DNA from 3 places in the Selenomonas sp. oral taxon 149 str. 67H29BP genome. Region 2 is predicted to be linked to each of the others. Evidence: riboswitches for the same ligand, from Rfam matches in the RefSeq annotation. Region 2 holds a riboswitch; each other region holds the start of a gene.
The links. A riboswitch is a leader RNA that binds a small molecule or an ion and turns the genes downstream of it on or off. The one in region 2 is predicted to bind cobalamin.

Region 1 (4,241 bases), 560 kb from region 2:
AGGTGTTCTGAGCCTGCCTGTCCGAAATACCACAGCCCGTCAAAGAGAATAACAGCATGAATATGCACGGCAGCATCACTGCACGCAGCCATCTGCTCATCGTTCCACAACTCCTTTTATCCCTCTCATGAAACTTGCCTCATTATTTTGTAAACTCCCCTCTCTACAGCGCAGAAAGGGGAGTTACTGTGTTATAAAGTTATGAGATACCCGAGCGACGCACCACATGGGAACGCTGCCGGAAGGAAACGTTAGAAGCTCTGCTCCACACCGACCATGAAGTTGCGTCCGGGTGCCGTCCACCACTCTCCGGGAGCGCCCCACTTTACATTCGAATGCTCGGCATAGAACTGGTTGAAAATGTTGTTCGCCTTGAGATATACCTTTGTTGCGTCGGCAATCTGATAGTTCATCGCAAGATCGACGACCCAGTAATTATCCGTCGGGAAAGCACCGCGTACCGGTCCCGGGCGTCCAACGATCCCGCGCGCAAGCAGCGACGCATCGAATGCACGGTTGCGGTAGTCGACACCGATGTTCCACTGATCCTCGGGCAGATAACCGTCTGCATTCACGCCTCTCTGCTCCGTCTTGCCGACATGCGTCCGTGTATAACCGAGGCGCGCGCGCAGATGCGAGTCAACGCGCTTCGCGAGCTGCAGCGACCAGCCATGGGCATCCTCATCGCCGACATTGATGTTCACGTATGTCACAGGATGGTAACCGATACGATCCTTCGAGTGGCGCTTGAAGTAGCTCGCCGTGAGGCTGAAACCTCTGCCAAAGTCACGGGCAATACCGATCTCCTTCGTGTTGCCGGACTCGGGCTTGAGGTTTGGATTGCCGTATGTCGGCGCATAAAGTTCATTCGGCGTCGGCGTGATGAAGTACGCACTGTAAGAAGCATAGGCGTGCGTCATCGGATCAATGTCATAGCCGAGGCTGACACTCGGGCTGTTGTGACTGCCAAAGGACGAGTTGCTGTCATGACGAATACCCGCTGTGAGTTTCAGCGTCGGAAGGATGTTCCACTGATCCTGCAAATAGAAGGAGCGATTGATGAGCGTACGATCATCAATGCTCACAACGCCGCGGTTCTTGATCGTCGTATCATCCTTTGTGAATTCAAAGCCCGCTGTCAATAGATGATCGCCGAGCTTCTTGTCGAATTGGTCGCTGAACCTCCATGTCTGAATATCGTACTCATCAAACGACTGCGCCGGCAAAAGTGTCCACCCATCAATGTAGTGACTGGTAAGATCATACGCATACTTACTGCGCGAAGCACTCATCTGATTCTTGGTTGTGTCATCGATTTGCACGTTCCAGATCAAATCACCATCCAAATAATCATAGTTTCCACGATTGACATTGAGCCCCTGCCGCTTTTCATAGAGTGCCTGATAGCGATCCGAGTCCTTATACGAACGCAGATTAAACGCAAGATAGGAGGCCTTGCTCAGCTGCTTGCCAAGATGCAGGCTGACGGAGTTTGCATCGAGCTTCGACGGCGTTGTATCGCCGTGTGCGTCCTTGAAGTCTCCGCTCTTATCCTTCTGGTATTTGATGCGCCAGTCCCATCCGCGCTCACCGCCCGCATTCGCGATGCTGTACTGCTGACGCCCATAGCTGCCGTAGCCGATGCCGAGCGTCGTCTTCATCCCCGATGCCTTCTTCGTGATGATGTTGATGACGCCGCCCTTCGCATCCGATCCATAGAGCGTTGACGCCGAGCCGTGCAGTACCTCGATGCGGTCGATGCCGCTAAGATCCTTCATCGCAGATGCCAAAGAGGCCGAAAAGCCCCCCGCATAGTTCTGGCGGACACCATCGATCAGAAGGACCACATGTTCCGACCCGTTGATGTAGAATTTATTGCTGTTGTTATATCCCGCCGGTGCATACGCATTGACCGTAACACCCGGTACATCGCGCAGTGCTTGCGTGAGGTCGGTGTAGTGGCGGCGCTCGATGTCCTTGCCTGTAATCACCGTGATATTTGCATCCGTCTTGAGTTCCTTATTCGGGGTTCTTGTCGCCGTGACGACCGTCTCCCCCAGAGTATGTTCATCTGCCGTATCACTCACATCGGCTGCGAATGCATGCCCGCCCATGGACAGCACGCTTACACTGAGGGCTGCTGTCAGAGCAGCTCCTAGCTTCTTCCTTGAACCCAATCGCTTCATCTCGTAATCTCCTCCTAAAACATTACACATTACTGCAGGGCAATACACCATCTATTCATCTGCTGCGAAGGGATGCACTTCGTCAGTCAGAGAAAAGCATATTCAGGAAACACTGATAAATTCGGCACAAGCATCTTGACGCATCTTTTTGATGCATGGCATGAATCATGGAAATAAAAATCCCCTTCCTGCGATACAGAAAGGGGATAGACTCACGAAAAAATATGATTTGGGCGCACAATATACGCTCACGATAGAATCCCTTCCCCGTCACTCGCAGGTACAAGCAGTGATTCATAACTAGGCAGTTCTCCTGGCTCCAGGTCATCGTTCACCTGCTCCTTCCCAGAGGACATTCCTCCAGTGGCAAATCGGGGCGGCAGATCATCTCTGCACGCCCTGCAGGCTCGCTCGCTGATACAGTGGCGGGACCGCTTCGGCATCGGTCTGCATGGCATACGGCCATAGAGCCTTCACCGAATTCTCTATTAAGTCTTTGACACCTAACTCGACAATATTCAGTTTTCCAGTAATTCAACCTATTGTACTATAGTACGAATTTATTGTCTTGTCAAGCGCAAACATACCAACAACACTAAATCCCGATATAGGGCACTACGAATACATGACAAAGCAGTGCTCGATAAAAGGGAAAAGACACACCATGCAGTGAACCTGAATCTATCGGTCGTGCGCTGCGGCGCGCTGCTGTATGCGCAGCTTACTCGCCAGATCATCACGGGAACGATGCTGGAACTCGTGAACGAGATACATTGGCTGGACAGTCTCGACGATACGGCGTGCCGCATCGGTATGAAACGGCTGATGCTGATCGACATGCATGACGTAGTCCATCGCCGCCTGCCAGTCGAGCGATGTCTTCCATCCTACATGCCGACGCATCATCTCCCGCGTATATGCCCCTGAGAGGGACTGGTGCAGGTGAATGCCATAGACGCGCTTTCCCAATTCTCCAAGCTCGTGGTAGATCTTTTTCACGTATGCCGCGCCCTCCGCCTCGCTCTGCAGATCCAAGTTCGTGTTCATCAGATGTCCCGTGTCGAACATGAAGCCCGTGTCGGGATAGCTGACGCGCTCCAAGAGCTCAGCGGCGAGCTGCGGTTTTTGAAAGGTCAGTCCCGGCCACCAGAGATTTTCAAAAAGGAGTTTGCAGCCCCTCGGTATCTCGCCGGCAATCGCATTGACAAGCTCGATGGCCGCGCGAACGACGTCCTCATCCGTGACAGAAAACATGCGCGTATACATCTCCGATGTGCAGTTATGTGCAACGTGGAAGACGAGATACTGCGGCTGACACTCTGCCGCCCGCCGCAGATTCTCCCGCCAGCCCTCCACCCAGTCGGCAACATCCAACGAGCCGTAGTAGCCTCGGATATTGTCCTCACTGCCGAACTCCGCCATGAGTGCGGTCCGATCCCCACGCCAAAAGTCAACCCACGTCGGCCAAAACAGGAGATGTACCCCCTTGATGTACGTGGATGGAAACAACGTGCGATCCCACGGCGCACAGAGCATGAACTCGATGCCGTCAAGCCCCGGTTCCTGCAGGATGGCAGGAAGAGCATCCGTATCGCCGTGAAGGATATGCTCCACATCGCAGTCCGCATTGGAGAGATTGGTTAAGGTAAGCATGGTCAGAACTTGTAACTGTAGCTCAGGAGGAAGTTGAACGGTGCAACATAATATTTTGTCCCTGAGTGCCCCACTGTATCATCACGGTTGAGCACGTTGTCAATGCGCAGATTGATCTCGCTGTGCTCATCGGGTGCATAGGCTGTGTTCCATGTCGTGAGCAGATACGGTTTAGAACGAAATGCGGGCTTGCTGTTTGGCGTCTGTACACGATCAGCAAGATAAGAAGCAGTGAGCGCAGATGTCAATTTTCCTTTGTGGTAGTTCACGCCTCCTGTCAGCTGAACTTTTCCAAATGTACGCACCCATCCAAGTTTATTCTCAGTATTCTTTGTCATCGGATTCTGCCACGTTACCCCCCAGTTGTAGGAGAAGCCATTTGCTCCCCGAATCTCATGGGAA
Region 2 (4,241 bases):
CTGATGCCGTGACCGCCCCCTCCTCCGGCGGCAGTGCGGCGAGGATCTCCTCTGCAGTCTCGTGACGGATGCCATCCGCCTTTGCCAGAGGCCCGCGAAAGAAACAGCGCACGATGCAGCCCGTCTCCGCAGAAAGTGTGCGCTCGATGTCTGAAAAATCTGGGCGTGTGAGGATGTCGAGGCAGGAGAGATAGATCACGACCGCGCGTGTGCCAGGAAGGCGTGCGGCATCCCGCACCGCATCTCGGATCGCTTCCTCCGCCGTTCCGAGCACATAATCCTCTGCCCGCACGGCAGCATAGCGGAACTGCCCGAGTGCTCCGATCTGCCGTGCGCGCCGGTAAATGGAGCGAAAACAGATGAGTGCCCCTGCCGCAACGACGACGAGATCGCGTCGTGCCCACAGTCTGTCGAGGCTCGTATCAAAGTCTTTAATGTCCTCAGCGACGATTGGCTGCATCCGCATCCTCCCCGTAACGCAGCAGTGCCTCCCCACCCGAGAGTCCACTCTCTTCCTCAAGGATTTCGAGAAAAAGATTCATTGCAGGGCTGCGCCATTTATTCCGATGAACCCCGTAGTATGACGTGACAGTCATCGGATCCGACTGCGCGGCAGACAGCCGGCCGAGAGCCATGCGCTCCCGCACCGCATGATCCGGCAGTAGCGCAATCCCCATATCGTTCTCAACCAGATTGATGATGGTCTGCGTGCTTCGCAGCTCAATCATATTCGTAAACGAGATCCCCCGCTGCCGCAGATAGTCATCTGCCATCTGCCGAATCTCACCCGGATGCGGCATCGTGATCAGCGGCATCTCGTTGATCTCCATCTCCCGCTCACGAAAGTTCGGGCACCATACAGCCGCATCAACCGAGGTGTAGAAATGCACGGGATTTTCCTCAAACATCCAGAATGCGAGACTTTCCTTATCTCTTTCCTGAATCGTGTACGCGAGACCGACATCGATCTTCCCTTCACTGAGTGACGCAACAACATCACGGCTCGTGAGTGAACGCAGGCGCAGATCGACGCGCGGTGCATGTGCATGAAGATGTTGGAGCAGTGGGGGCAGACGGAAGCAGAGCAGCGACTCCGGCGCACCTACCGTGAGTGTCCCCTGATAGGCGGCAATGCCGTATTGAAAGCTTTTGATCTTCTTCACCGCAGCAAGCACCTCGTCCACATATGGAATCAGTGCCTCGCCCGCCTTTGTCAGGATCATGCGCCGCCCACTTTTCTCAAAAAGCGGTACCCCCACGAGCTTTTCCAGCTGCGCAACGTGGAATGTAATCGTTGATGGTGTGTAGCTGAGGAGACGTGCCGCCTTTGTAAAGCTGCCCGTGCGTACAATTGTCTTGAACGTCGTGAATATCTTTAGCTCCATCCGTATCTATCCTTATTGGCAAGTACGAAATACTCAAAAAAATGTAGAGAAGAACTCGTTCATTGTAAAATGAAATTGGACACATAAAAAGTCGAACATACAAAATTGCCGCAACAAAACACCTTTGCCAAGGCCGGTATATTCGACGCTCATTCTACCATAAAACACCGCGTATTCAAACATCTAAACGTCAATCAGCGCGTACAGTCAAGCCGATGATTCGACTCCTTCCGCCTCTCTCTTGACAATAGGCAGAAGCAGTGATATTCTTCCTCACGGAAGCCATCATCACGACAAACAGCATACTGATGAATCAGGTGTCGCAAGACTCAATAGAGAAGCCGGAAGAGCCGGCGCGGTCCCGCCACTGTGTCAGCGAGCGAATCTGCAGGAAACGTCACTGAGGAAACTTTGGAAGGCGCAGAGGAGCGATGAACTGGAGCCAGGAGAACTGCCTGATCGACGATCACCGTCTGACCTGCGAGCGACGGGAAGGGGATCTGTGTCTTGCGCTGGATCGATCCGCATCTTTGCGGTGACCTTTCGACGGCGGTTTTATGCGCTGTGACGCTGCACGCGGCAAGGCAAGGATATTTTGCAGTCTCTTCTCTCATTTGCAGAAAGGGGCTGCTTTTATTTGTGAACGTTCAGGACGCAGAACTGCCCTCTTCCCGCCGGCCTCGGACGTATGCTCTGCAAATCTACAGCTTCCATGGGCGTCGCAGGAAATGCTTTCGGCAAAAGGGGACTGCGGCGGAGAACTCATATTTTTGATGGGGTGAACACATGAACACGAAGAGAAGAAATGCACTCATCACGATCGGCGTCGGACTCATCCTATGGTTCCTGCCGGTTCCTGACGGAGTCACACCACTTGCCTGGCATTTGCTTGCGGTCTTTATCGCGACAGTGCTGGGCTTTATCCTGCATCCGCTGCCGATCGGCGCGGTGGCCTTCATCGCGATTTCCTTCTCCGCATGGGCAGGCCTGCTAAAGACGTCCGATGCCTTGGCAGGCTACGGCAACAGCACGATCTGGCTGATCGTCTGTGCGTTCCTCTATTCCCGCGGCTTCATCAAGAGCGGACTCGGCAAACGCATCGCTTTCCGCATCATCGAGGCAATCGGCAAGAGCGCGTTGTCGCTCGGCTATGCCATCGCCCTGAGCGAGCTTGTGATCTCGCCCGCAACGCCCTCGGCCACAGCGCGCGGCGGCGGCATTCTCTATCCAATCGTGCGTTCACTCGCGGAGGCTCTAGGCTCAAAACCCGGTGAGAGCGCACGCCGCATCGGCACCTACCTCATGCAGGTCGGCTACCATACAGACGCCGTGACCTGCACGATGTTCGTGACCTCGATGGCGGGCAACCCGCTCTGCGTGGCGCTCGCCGAGAAGACGCTGGGCGTTCAGGTCACGTGGATGGGCTGGGCGAGCGCTGCAATTGTGCCGGGACTCATCGCGCTCCTGCTCGTCCCCTATGTCATGATGAAACTTTCGCCGCCCGAACTCGTGCGTATTCCCGACGCCAAGGATCTGGCACAGCGTGAGCTTTACGAAATGGGGCCGATGAGCCTTGCGGAAAAGGGACTTTCCGTCATCTTCGTCGTCTCTCTCGCACTCTGGGCAAGCTCCGGCCTCACGAACATCGACGCGACACCCGTTGCCATGGGCGCAGTCTGCCTCATGCTGATACTCGACATCATCAACTGGCAGGACGTCATCCAGGAAAAGGGTGCATGGGACGCGATGTTCTGGATGGGCTCTTTGATGACACTCGCTTCGGCTCTCGCAAAATCGGGCATCATCACATGGATCGCCAATGGTGCGGGCGCGGCGATTTCCTCGCTCGGCTTCGGTTGGCTTATTTCCTGCCTCATCATCCTGCTCTTCTACACCTACATCCACTACGCCTTCGCCAGTGTCACGGCACGCATCAGTGCCCTCTATGCGGCATTCATCGCTGTCAGCGTCAGCGTCGGTGCACCGCCCCTTTTGGTCGCCATCATCTTCGGCATCTTCGCCGATGTGCCGATCTCCCTCACGCATTACGGCAACGGCTGCGCCCCGATCTACTTTGGCGGAGGCTATGTCTCGCAAAGCGAATGGTGGAAGAACGGCTTCATCATGACGACCATTACGACGCTGATCTACCTAACAATCGGCGCGGCATGGTGGAAAGTCCTGGGCCTTTGGTAAATAGTAAATCACTGGCAGCCCCCTACGTGGGGGCTTTTTATATACCATTCTCCCCTCCCTCGTTGCCCGTAAACAGGACGACAAACTCTTTTAGGCTCCCTGAGTCTGTCATAATATCCTCTTGTAACTGATTCTTGATATAATTCCAGAATAAGAGAATTATGACTTAGTGTAGGGGAAAATGGCTAATGATTCTTTGCAAAACTACAAGAGATCCCAAACGCTAGTACAGTGACTGGGATCTCTTGTATGATAGAGTTTTTCTTCGTTCAGACGTACGGACGGACATCCTATTTTCCTGTGATAGGTTGACCTTCATCAAATCGCTCTGCCATATGCTTGTAATGAAGTACAGCTGACTAAGCAGTATGAACTATCACAGCTGTCAGTACGAATTGCCATTTTCATAGGTTTCCTCCATATTTCCGGTTTTTGGATTGAACCCATCTATAAATAGCTCTGCACCATGTGCCAACAACAATTCTTTTTGTTCCTCGTTGTATTTTTCTCCTACAACAGACAGCTCATCATAAACCATGCTTAACGCCGATGACCGAATATGCCACTCATCCTTCGTACTGCACATAGAATCGAAATCCGTATTGTAATTAGGGTCAGCCCCTCTGCTTAGTAAAAATTCCATAATACGAGCGTCTGGAA
Region 3 (4,241 bases), 350 kb from region 2:
CATAAGAAGATTTTGAAGCTTGCCAAGGGCTATCGCGGCTCGCGCAGCAAGCAGTTCAAGAAGGCAAACGAGACCGTCATGAAGGCGCTTTACTATGCGCGCCGTGACCGTCGTGCAAAGAAGGGCACGTTCCGTCGTCTCTGGATCGCACGCATCAATGCAGCAGTGCGTGCGAACGGCATCTCGTACAGCCGCTTTATCGCGGGTCTGACGAATGCAGGGGTCGAGGTCAACCGCAAGATGCTTGCTGATCTCGCCATTGCCGATGCAGCGGCATTCACGCAGCTTGTGAACGTCGCAAAGGAAAATCAGTAAGATGGGAGCAGCCTGATGAGTCATCGGATTCATCAGGCTCTTTTTATACGATGAAAAAGATCGAGACAATCACGAGTGCGGAGAACCCACTCATCCGCCGCCTCTCCGTGCTGGTACGAAGTTCGCGCCGCGCCGCCAAGGAAAATGTATTCTTGGTGGAGGGACTGCGCCTTGCCGAGATGGCAGCGCGCTCAGACGGACAGATCCTACACGCCGTATTGACGGAGCGTGCCTTGGCAGCGGAGCGAGCTGCCATACTGGCAGAGCAGCTGCATCTGCGCGGCGTGCCGGTTAACTGTGTCCCGCCGCGGCTCTTTGCCGCCTGCGCGGAGACGGACGCGCCGCAGGGAATCCTGCTGCTGATGCAGCGTCCCCCCCGCAGATCATTGACCGATCTCGTACACGCGGCGGAGAAAGTACCGTTTTATCTGGCTCTTGATCGTGTGCAGGATCCCGGCAACGTCGGCATGATTCTGCGCACGGCAGATGCAGCGGGCGCAGCGGGCGTGATACTCCTGCGCGGCTGTGCGGATGTATACAGCAGCAAGGTCGTCCGTGCAACGATGGGCTCTCTGTTTTACGTTCCCTTTATCAGCGGCGTCGATGATGAGGAACTCCTGCGTTTCGCACAGGAGCAAAGCCTATATCTCTATGCGGCTGCGTGCGACGCCGATGCTGTGACGCATTTTGCAGCGGATCTGTGCCGCCCCACGATTGTCGTCCTCGGCAACGAGGCAAACGGTGTATCGGAGCGCCTCTTGGGCGCGTGTCAGCACCTCTACGTCCCAATGTGTGGGCAGGCGGAGTCGCTCAACGTCGCCTCGGCCGCCACAGCGATCCTCTATGAGTCGATGCGTCAGCGCAGCTACGCAGGGATATAATAGATATAGTTTTATCACATAGAACTATAAAAAGATTCTTTTATATTATTGACAAAATAAACTAATTTGTAATATCATAAGAGTGAAAAAATTCATATTGTAAGGAAACAGGTGTCGAAAGACTTAATAAGGAATTCGGTATAAGCCGAAGCGGTCCCGCCACTGTAAGAGGAGCCCCGTCATCGTATGCCACTGGAAGAAATTCTGGGAAGGTTTGACAGGGTGAGGAATCTGAGCCAGGAGAATTGCCTGCTTTAACATCACCGTCGATTCGGACGTTGTTCGGAATCGGTACCTGCGAGCGATGGGAAGGGGATCATCTCTGCTTCTTTGTGAAGCAGAGTATCTTCGGCAGGTTTGTTCTGCCGCCTTTTTGAAATGATATGACCGCCTTCGTTCAGAAGGCGGTATTTTTTTGAAAGGAGAGTCCAGTATGTTCTATACTATTGACTGAATATAATGACGGGATTATTTATTTTGGTAATTCTACAGAAATGAGGATAATCTATGTTGTCTCGACGGAAACAAAGACGGCTTGTGTTGGGCGTTATGGGTATGCTGTTGTCTGGTGCGCTGCATCATCCGATGATTGCCGCAGCAAGAGGTACCGCAACTGATACTGGCGGGGAAGAAGAACAGGCATCTGCCATGGTTCAGATGGAGCCGACATCATCGAGTCCTCCGTTGAAATATAGCACTTCTGATATCACCGTCGAGGCGAAGCGTCCCACATGGGAAGATATTCTCTCCCCCGGCACCGTGACCATTATACGCCCAGAGGAGTTCAAGGGCGAACAAAAGACACTGCCTGACTTTCTCAAGATGGTTCCCGGCGTGCATGTACGCGAGGTGCAGGGCAAGGGGCAGTATACGACGGTCACCGTACGTGGCTCGACGGCAGCACAGGTCGGCGTATTCGTCGACGGCGTGCTGACGAACCTCGGCGGCGATGCGGCGGTCGATATCTCGACGATCCCCGTCAGCAATATCGAGCGCATCGAGGTCTACCGCGGCTACATCCCGGCTCGCTTTGCGGGCACCTTCATCGGCGGCATCATCAACGTCGTGACGAAGAAACCGACGGGCGCACATGGATCCGCCGAGATTGGACCGAGCTCCTTCGGCGGGAAAAAAGCCTCCGTTGAGATCACAGCCCCCCTAGGTGCTGGCAGCCTGCTTTTTGGCTACAATCACGAATCGCGTGATGGTGACTTCCCCTACCGCAGCTATGCGGCGGAGCAGTTCTATACAAATACCGACATTGGACGACAGATCGTTGCGACACGGACAGAACTCCAAGGCTACCTCGCTATGACACCAGCAGGGAAAGCCGCGTTTGATATCGCACATGGCGCCGGAGCATGGCAGCAGAATGTAGATGATTGCATCCAGTGGCTGGAGGACAATGGGGGCCGGTTGGTTACTGCTGCGGATGATCCGCACCGCCGGCGGCAATACAATGACTACAGCAATTCGGATCTGCTTGTCAAATGGCAGAATGACGATTGGATGATCAAGGGAACATACAAGACTGTCGATCGGCATCTGCCCGACAGTCTCTGGGTCGATTATCGAAGTTATTTCGATATGATTCAGCCGGGGCTTCTCGTTGATAAATACGATCTCTATAAATACGACAAGCGGCATCAAAAAATCAGTGCAAAGGAGCTGCTCGTACAGCGCCGCTATATAGGAAAGAACTATGAATGGGGCTGGATGGTCGACTACCTCACCCAGAGCAAGGACTACCGCGCCGAGAATATTCACGACGGTCTGCGATACATGATTAAGATTCCCATGCGGGAGTGGAGCCGCTATCGCTCGAAGAAATACAATGTACAGGTGGACGGTACCTATCAGCTCAGCAAGAACAATATGCTCGACTTCCAGATGAATTACTCTCACGAGCGCATGAATATTGACGGCGATGGGCTTAATGAGGTCATCGATGACGTGCAGGCGGGTATCGGCAATCTCTGGGCACAGATGCGCAACCAGTTCGATCAAAATATCTTTAACTTGCAGCTGCAGGATACAATTACGCTTGACAAGAAGCGTTCATGGCAGCTGACGCCTGCCATCCGCTACAATCGTTCACAGATTATAGGATACAGTCAGTTCGGTCGATTCAATCCACTCAAAACATATCGCTGGGTTCACCCGGAGGACAGTCAGGTGGATTCCAAGGTGACATGGCAGCTCGCATTAAAAAAAGAATTCAACAACCACTTTACGATGCGTATGACGGGCGGCACCTACTTCCGCCTGCTCAATATGTACGAAATCGCAGGTGACGGCGCAGGAATCATGCCGGCTCCAATGGATTACAAGGGGAGCGGCGCGAAATTTCCACAGCCCGAGTATGGCAAGCAGTTTGATCTCAGTGCCATTTGGGACGGCAAGTTCCTTGGGGCAGATAATCGAACGACGCTCACATATTTCTGGCGCGATACACAGCGCATGCTCTACCTCTACCGTGCAGGACTCAACTACAGCTCGTACTTCAACGATATGCGCGGGAAGGCGCACGGCATTGAGCTGCAGACGAATTTCCACTGGAAGAAATTCGATCTCGACCTCGAAGGCACGTACCTCAATATAGCGGCGCAGCGCAGGGACTCCTCCCCGGGCGTCCATTATGATTGGTTCGAGGTGCGCCCAACCTATCAACCGAAGTGGGAAGGCAATCTCCGACTGACCTATCGTCCGACGGAGAAGTGGCTCTTCTTCGGTGAGGGACACTATGTTTCGCAGTACTACACGCACTATGCCATCCCGCAGGTCAGGGATCCTGTGGAAAAGGAACTTGCCGGCAGGCCGAGAGCGGCGTTGAAAACAATCAACTTGGGATTCAAGTGGTCGCCGCGCAAGGATATGACGCTGTCGATTGGCTGCAATGACGTGTTCGATGCAGCGTCGAAGCTAAAGGTGCACAGCGTGCAGCGTTACTTAAGCGAACCCAGTTGGGTAAATATCGAGTATCCGCTGCAGGGACGCACTTACTATATGAGCTTCCGCTATGAGTTCTAAAGAATCACCGATAAA

Region 1: another riboswitch for cobalamin. It lies ahead of HMPREF9166_RS04140 (TonB-dependent siderophore receptor); the one in region 2 lies ahead of HMPREF9166_RS01450 (DASS family sodium-coupled anion symporter).
Region 3: another riboswitch for cobalamin. It lies ahead of HMPREF9166_RS03175 (TonB-dependent receptor); the one in region 2 lies ahead of HMPREF9166_RS01450 (DASS family sodium-coupled anion symporter).

What each region holds. Positions count from the first base shown of each region.
Region 1 covers NZ_GL397087.1:862,061-866,301, forward strand. The annotation lists gene HMPREF9166_RS04135 (ABC transporter substrate-binding protein) at 1-100, opposite strand, end outside; gene HMPREF9166_RS04140 (TonB-dependent siderophore receptor) at 252-2,186, opposite strand; cobalamin riboswitch at 2,472-2,708, opposite strand; gene HMPREF9166_RS04150 (TIM barrel protein) at 2,868-3,839, opposite strand; gene HMPREF9166_RS04155 (TonB-dependent siderophore receptor) at 3,842-4,241, opposite strand, start outside.
Region 2 covers NZ_GL397087.1:301,168-305,408, forward strand. The annotation lists gene HMPREF9166_RS01440 (hypothetical protein) at 1-466, opposite strand, end outside; gene HMPREF9166_RS01445 (LysR family transcriptional regulator) at 441-1,385, opposite strand; cobalamin riboswitch at 1,684-1,859, shown strand; gene HMPREF9166_RS01450 (DASS family sodium-coupled anion symporter) at 2,172-3,581, shown strand; gene HMPREF9166_RS01455 (ankyrin repeat domain-containing protein) at 3,967-4,241, opposite strand, start outside.
Region 3 covers NZ_GL397087.1:655,784-660,024, reverse strand. The annotation lists gene rplT (50S ribosomal protein L20) at 1-315, shown strand, start outside; gene HMPREF9166_RS03180 (RNA methyltransferase) at 366-1,196, shown strand; cobalamin riboswitch at 1,289-1,464, shown strand; gene HMPREF9166_RS03175 (TonB-dependent receptor) at 1,746-4,226, shown strand.